One region of the Rosenbergiella sp. YN46 genome, then DNA from elsewhere that is predicted to be linked to it. Evidence: riboswitches for the same ligand, from Rfam matches in the RefSeq annotation. Region 1 holds a riboswitch; each other region holds the start of a gene.
The links. A riboswitch is a leader RNA that binds a small molecule or an ion and turns the genes downstream of it on or off. The one in region 1 is predicted to bind thiamine pyrophosphate.
Positions count from the first base shown of each region.

Region 2: another riboswitch for thiamine pyrophosphate. It lies ahead of thiM (hydroxyethylthiazole kinase); the one in region 1 lies ahead of thiC (phosphomethylpyrimidine synthase ThiC).
Region 3: another riboswitch for thiamine pyrophosphate. It lies ahead of thiB (thiamine ABC transporter substrate binding subunit); the one in region 1 lies ahead of thiC (phosphomethylpyrimidine synthase ThiC).

Region 1 is NZ_JAZHEE010000040.1:8,741-10,930, forward strand. Features, by position in the region: gene rsd (sigma D regulator) at 85-585, shown strand; TPP riboswitch at 645-753, shown strand; partial or broken gene thiC (phosphomethylpyrimidine synthase ThiC) at 834-2,190, shown strand, end outside.
Region 2 is NZ_JAZHEE010000012.1:80,192-82,381, forward strand. Features, by position in the region: gene hdcC (histidine-histamine antiporter) at 1-337, opposite strand, end outside; TPP riboswitch at 755-855, shown strand; gene thiM (hydroxyethylthiazole kinase) at 892-1,680, shown strand; gene thiD (bifunctional hydroxymethylpyrimidine kinase/phosphomethylpyrimidine kinase) at 1,677-2,190, shown strand, end outside.
Region 3 is NZ_JAZHEE010000008.1:90,845-93,034, forward strand. Features, by position in the region: gene thiB (thiamine ABC transporter substrate binding subunit) at 1-977, opposite strand, end outside; gene thiP (thiamine/thiamine pyrophosphate ABC transporter permease ThiP) at 1-18, opposite strand, end outside; TPP riboswitch at 1,008-1,096, opposite strand; gene sgrR (HTH-type transcriptional regulator SgrR) at 1,276-2,190, opposite strand, start outside.

The DNA of each region.
Region 1 (2,190 bases):
CTCAGCTTCACTGGCACTCTTTTAACATTGTTTTTACATTCCAGGTCACTTAGCGTTTTAATCATATAACTCACGGAGTCAATCATGCTAAACCAACTGGAAAGACTGACAGAGCGCGTTGGTGGTTGTAATGAGTTGATCGATCGTTTACTGCAGGATCGCAAGCAGCTGTTAGTGGCGTATTACAACCTGGTCGGGCTTAAACCCGGCAAAGGATCGCTCTCTGCGCTGGATGAAATGGCGCTGGATGATTACTGCCAGCGTCTGGTGGATTATCTCTCCTGCGGCCACTTCAATATTTATGAACGTATTATCCGCGAAATGGAAGAGGGAGAGTCCCGTTCCTGCGCCGGGCAGGTCTGGACTCAACTGGAAGCAAATACCCAACAGATCATGGATTATTACGATTCACATCTGGAGATCGCCATCGATCACGACAACTGTCTGGAATTCCACCAGGTGCTTTCGAAGCTTGGCGAATCCATGGACTCCCGCTTTACGCTGGAAGATCGCCTGATCGTTTTAGCGCTGGGTGATAGTCTGGACAGCGCTAATGATTGCGGACATTTTGCACGACCGGCTTGAGTTCCCTTTCATTAACGCGTAGTTTACATATGGCCTGCCCGATTGAAGGGAGCAGGCCTTTTATCTTGTCGGAGTGCCCAGTGCCACGCACGGGCTGAGACCGTTAATTCGGGATCCGCGGAACCTGATCAGGTTAAAACCTGCGAAGGGAACAAGAGTAATTTCGTCCGTGCGCACCTGCGCCCATGCCTGTTACTCATTCCGTTGTTCTGACAAGCCACTTCCAGTCATCTAAACCGGAACGAGCTATGTCTTTACCAGCAAAACCTAATCGCCGCGAACAGCGCGCCGCCGCCCAGCAGTTTATCGATACCCTGGAAGGCACCAACTTCCCCAATTCCCGCCGCATCTATCTGACCGGCTCCCGTCAGGATATCCAGGTTCCGATGCGCGAAATTCAGATGAGCCCGACCCCCATCGGCGGCGATAAAGTGAATCCGCAGTACGAAGAGAACGAGCCGGTGCCGGTCTACGATACCTCCGGCCCTTATGGCGATCCGGATATCGCCATTAATGTTCGCGAAGGACTGGCGAAGCTACGTCAGCCGTGGATTGACGCGCGTAATGATACTGCTCTGCTTGACGATCGCAGCTCCAGCTATACCAAAGCACGACTGGCGGACGACGGTCTGGACGAACTGCGTTTTACCGGTCTGCTGCCTCCGCGCCGCGCTCTTACGGGCAAACGAGTCACGCAGTTGCATTACGCCCGCCGGGGCATCGTCACGCCAGAGATGGAATTTATCGCCCTGCGCGAAAACATGGGTCGCGAGCGCATTCGCGGCGAGGTACTGCGCCAGCAGCATCCCGGCGAAAGCTTCGGCGCTCATCTACCGCAGAATATCACGCCAGAATTCGTGCGTGATGAAGTGGCCGCCGGACGCGCGATTATTCCCGCCAATATTAATCATCCTGAGTCCGAACCGATGATTATCGGCCGTAACTTCCTGGTAAAAATCAATGCCAACATTGGTAACTCCGCGGTGACCTCTTCCATTGAAGAGGAGGTCGAAAAACTGGTCTGGGCCACCCGCTGGGGGGCTGATACCGTAATGGATCTCTCTACCGGGCGTTATATTCACGAAACCCGTGAATGGATACTGCGAAATAGCCCGGTTCCGATTGGTACGGTGCCCATCTATCAGGCGCTGGAGAAGGTGAACGGCATTGCCGAGGATCTGACCTGGGAAATGTTCCGCGATACGCTGCTGGAACAGGCGGAACAGGGCGTCGATTACTTTACGATTCATGCGGGCGTCCTGTTACGCTATGTACCGATGACAGCCAAACGCCTGACCGGCATTGTGTCACGCGGCGGCTCCATCATGGCCAAATGGTGCCTGTCGCATCATCAGGAAAACTTCCTCTACCAGCACTTCCGCGAAATCTGCGAGATCTGTAGCGCCTATGACGTTTCCCTGTCGCTGGGCGACGGTCTGCGCCCCGGATCGATCCAGGACGCCAATGACGAGGCCCAGTTCGCCGAACTACATACCCTGGGCGAGCTGACAAAAATCGCCTGGGAGTATGATGTTCAGGTAATGATCGAAGGCCCCGGCCACGTGCCAATGCAGATGATCCGTCGTAATATGACCGAAGAGCTGG
Region 2 (2,190 bases), on a different contig from region 1:
ATCCTACCCCGGCGACCAGCAGGGCCACATTACCCACCCAGGCGCTAATCCAGTAGCACACGGTGGTTTGAAAACCAATAAACGGGCCAAATGCATCGCTGGCATAGGCCACAATCCCGCCGGTACGCGGCGTAATTAAACTGGTTTTGGCGAATACCAGCGCCAGGGCGATGACGCCGACAATGGTAAGCACCCAACCCCACAGCGATATATAACCAACGCCGGCAAGGTTGGTGGGTAACATAAATACGCCGGAACCCATCATATTTGAGGCGGTAACCAGCGTAAGGGCGACCACTCCCATTTTATGAACTGAGCCTGAGCTAACCGATCCCATAATATTTTTCCTTATTGAGAAACAGACATGAAATAAACGTTAAAACCAGTGCTTTTGTGCCGATTCTAGGTTGGAAGGGGGGAGTATTTTTGATAATGATCACTATTTACCTGGCTGGCAGTGAATAACCGCCTGAAGGTTGGCGGTTATTTGAACAATGATTTGGATATTGACTCCGTCCCCTTTTTTTTGAGCCGTGACGGATTCCATTCGACAACGTGTTTGTCTGCCGGTTGGTCGCTGCCTTTCCGGCAGGCGCTTTGCTATTCCTGCTTTATAGTGTGGCCCCGGCCGTAGCCGGTGGCATTTCTGGGCAGGTTGATGGGGAAAACCGCTGGTTGGCTCTTGTTTCCTGGGGCTCTCACCCGTATTATCCCGATCGGCGATTAACGAAACCTTTATCGCAATCTTTTGATTTTCAATGACTCGGGGTGCTCCGCTGACTGGACGCGGGGCTGAGAAAGACCCGTTGACCTGATCCGGATAATGCCGGCGTAGGGAAGTCAGATGCCCGAACCGGTATCGCACTTCTTCGCGTCGGTCGGGAGTTCACCATGCAATCTGACCCACTGAGCAGCAGGGCCGTCCTGCAGACGCTGCATCATCTTCGTACCATATCGCCGCTGGTTCACTGCATGACCAACGATGTGGTACAGACCTTTACCGCTAACGTTTTGCTGGCCCTTGGGGCTTCCCCTGCCATGGTAGTGGATGAACAAGAGGCGGCGCAGTTTAGCGCCATCGCGAATGCGCTTTTAATCAATATCGGTACCCTGACCCGCGAGCGAGCCAGCGCCATGCGTGCCGCCATCGACAGCGCTCGCAGGGCGCAGCGCCCATGGGTGCTTGACCCGGTGGCGGTGGGCGGCCTGACGCTACGTAGCGACTTCGCCCGGGAAGTGCTGGCGCTTCAGCCTGCTGTGATTCGCGGCAACGGATCGGAAATTCTGGCGCTGGCCGGAGTGCCGGGCGGGGGACGCGGCGTCGACAGCACCGACAGTACGCGGGTTGCGCTGCCTGCGGCCCGTCAACTGGCCCGTGAGAGCGGCGCTGTGGTGGCGGTCACCGGCGAGGTGGATTACATCACCGACGGCGAACGTATTCTGGAGGTGCCCGGCGGCGATATCATGATGACCCGGGTGGTGGGCACCGGTTGTGCGCTTTCTGCGCTGACGGCGGCCTGCTGCGCACTGCCGGGCGAGCGTCTGGAAAATGTCGCTGCCGGTTGTCGGATAATGACCCGCGCCGGGGAGATAGCCGTTGCCCGTAGCCAGGGGCCGGGGAGCTTTGTTCCGCGCTTCCTTGATGCGTTATGGCAACTGAATGAGGAGGTGCTGGCATGAAGCGCATTAACGCCCTGACCATTGCCGGTACCGACCCCAGCGGCGGGGCGGGTATCCAGGCGGATCTGAAAGCCTTTTCTGCGCTTGGCGCTTATGGCGCCAGCGTGATAACCGCGCTGGTGGCCCAGAACACGCGCGGCGTGCAGTCGGTCTATCGTATCGAGCCCGATTTTGTGGCGGCCCAGCTTGACTCGGTGTTCAGCGATCTGCGTATTGATACGGTAAAGATCGGCATGCTGGCGGAAACCGATATTGTCGAAGCGGTAGCGGAGCGGCTGGCGTACTGGCAGCCGCCTGTCGTGGTGCTGGATACCGTGATGCTGGCGAAAAGCGGCGATCCGCTGCTGTCGCCTTCGGCGGTTTCGGCGCTGCGCGAACATCTGCTGCCCCGGGTGTCGTTAATCACCCCGAATCTGCCGGAGGCCGCGGCACTGCTGGAAGCGCCGATGGCGACCAGCGAACGCGAGATGCATCTGCAGGGGGAAGCGCTAATGGCCCTGGGCTGCGAGG
Region 3 (2,190 bases), on a different contig from region 1:
CTGAGGGCGCGCTGCCATTCATCAATCCAGGCGGTGCGCTGTGTCGCTACCTGCTGAGGCGTAAACTGTAACGTCTTTTGGGGACGCATCAGCGTATTAAAGCCTTCGGGCAGTGAGACCGGGCTTACCGGATACATCCAGTTGCCGGTGGGGATGGTCTGCTGGAACGCCTTTGATACCACAAACTGCATAAATTTTTGGGCCAGCTCTGGCTGCTTGCTGCTTTTCAGGCGGGCCGCCACTTCTACCTGCATATAGTGCCCTTCGCTAAAGTTAGCGGCGGCGTAGTTATCTTTATGTTCTTCAATAAGCGAATAGGCTGGAGAGGTGGTGTAGCTAAGCACCAGATCCCCTTCGCCTTTCAGAAATAGCCCCCAGGATTCGCTCCAGCCCCGGGTCACGGTGACGGTTTTACGCGCCAGTTTTTGCCAGGCGTCGGGCGCTTTGTCTCCATAGACTTGTTTCATCCACAGCAGTAGCCCCAGCCCCGGAGTGCTGGTTCGGGGATCCTGATAGATAACCCGCCATTTCTGGGCGCTTTCCACCAGCTCTTTCAGGCTTGCGGGGGGATTTTTCAGGCGGTTTTTATCATATACGAAAGCGAACCAGCCGTAGTCGTAAGGCACGAAGGTGTCGTTTTGCCATCCGCCAGGTAGCGTCAGGTGGCGGGTGTCGACATCGCTTTTGGCGAACAGGCCGCTTTGGGTGGCCGCTTCCAGCAGATTATTGTCCAGGCCCAGTACCACATCCGCTTTGCTGTTTTTACCTTCCATTCGCAGGCGATTAAGCAGGGCGACTCCGTCCTCCAGCGCCACAAACTTCAGGGTACAATCGCAGTCGGCTTCGAAGGCTTTTTTAATGGCCGGGCCGGGGCCCCAGTCGGCGGCGAAAGAGTCATAGGTATAGACGGTGAGCTGCGGACTCGCAAAGACGGGCAGGGCGACCAGTGTGAGCAGCGGTAGCAGTTTATTCAGCACTTTGCACTCCAGTATTGGGTGGCAAAGGATTTTGGGCGTGGCCTCAAATCCCTTCGCCGGCGTTATCCGGATCAGGTTCGACGGGTATCTCTCAGCACATAGCACCCCGTTGAGAATGGCCCACATTGTAATGAGTTCGCTCGCATAGCGAAAGACGCGAAGGAGATTAAGGAAACCGTCTCTGATGGGGCGGCTACCGGGCCGATCTGCCTGATACGTCTGTCGTCGCCAAAGAGAGATTATGGGAGATGCTCCCTCTCTTTGGCGGATGACGACAACAGCCTGTATGCCCGAAAACTTAAACGTCTGGCGGCGCGAACCAGGCGGATTTAAAGTCGAACCAGCCCAGGGTGTTCATCCGCAGGCCACGCATGCTACGCTGGCCCTGGAGTATCAGCCAGTGATGGATAAGCGGCTGGATTTCAAGGCGATTAAGGCGCTGGCGGCACCATTCGGCCAGATCCAGCTCACCCGCCCGCCAGCGGCGCGCCTCTTCATGCCAGTCGCCGGGAATGCAGTGCTGGAGTAGCGGCACTTCATACAGGTGGGCAAATAGCGAAAATTCCAGCGGCAGAGTGAAGTTGGCGCTGTTCAGCCAGATATCGCTGATATCATTGCCTTTATGCCACTGGTCATAGTCCACTTCTTTAACGATCAGCTTCACCCCGTGTTCGGCCAGTAATTTCCCCATGATGTTTCCCAGGATCTGATGTTCGGCGTGATCGCGGTAGAAGGTTAGCGTGATAGCGTCGAGGCCGTCCGGTTTTTCAACCGGCTCCGGAGGTTGAGCGTGATGCCAGCGTGGCAACAGCCCCCAGGCCGGAAACCAGTAGCGCTGATATTGTTCACCGGCCCGATAGATCAGGCTGACCGGAGAAAGAACATGATTAATCCAGCGTTTCACATCGTCCCTGCGACCCGATTCCGAGCGCGCGTCGAACAAAATATAGTAGCACCCTTCCTCCAGCCGGCTCTCCACGGCTTTTTCGCTATCGCCGCTGCCTTCGAGCTGTACGCCGCAGCTGAGGTCTTCGCCGATTTCCGGTAGTACCCAGAAATTCACTTCGTCAATCAGGGCGCGGTAACCGAAATAGTCGTCGAACGCGTGAATTTTTAGCTGATTACTGGTATTGCGTTCGACCGCATAGGGGCCGCTGCCCACCGGCTGACGGGCGAAGTCCGGTATATCGCGCCACTCCCGGGGCAGTATCAT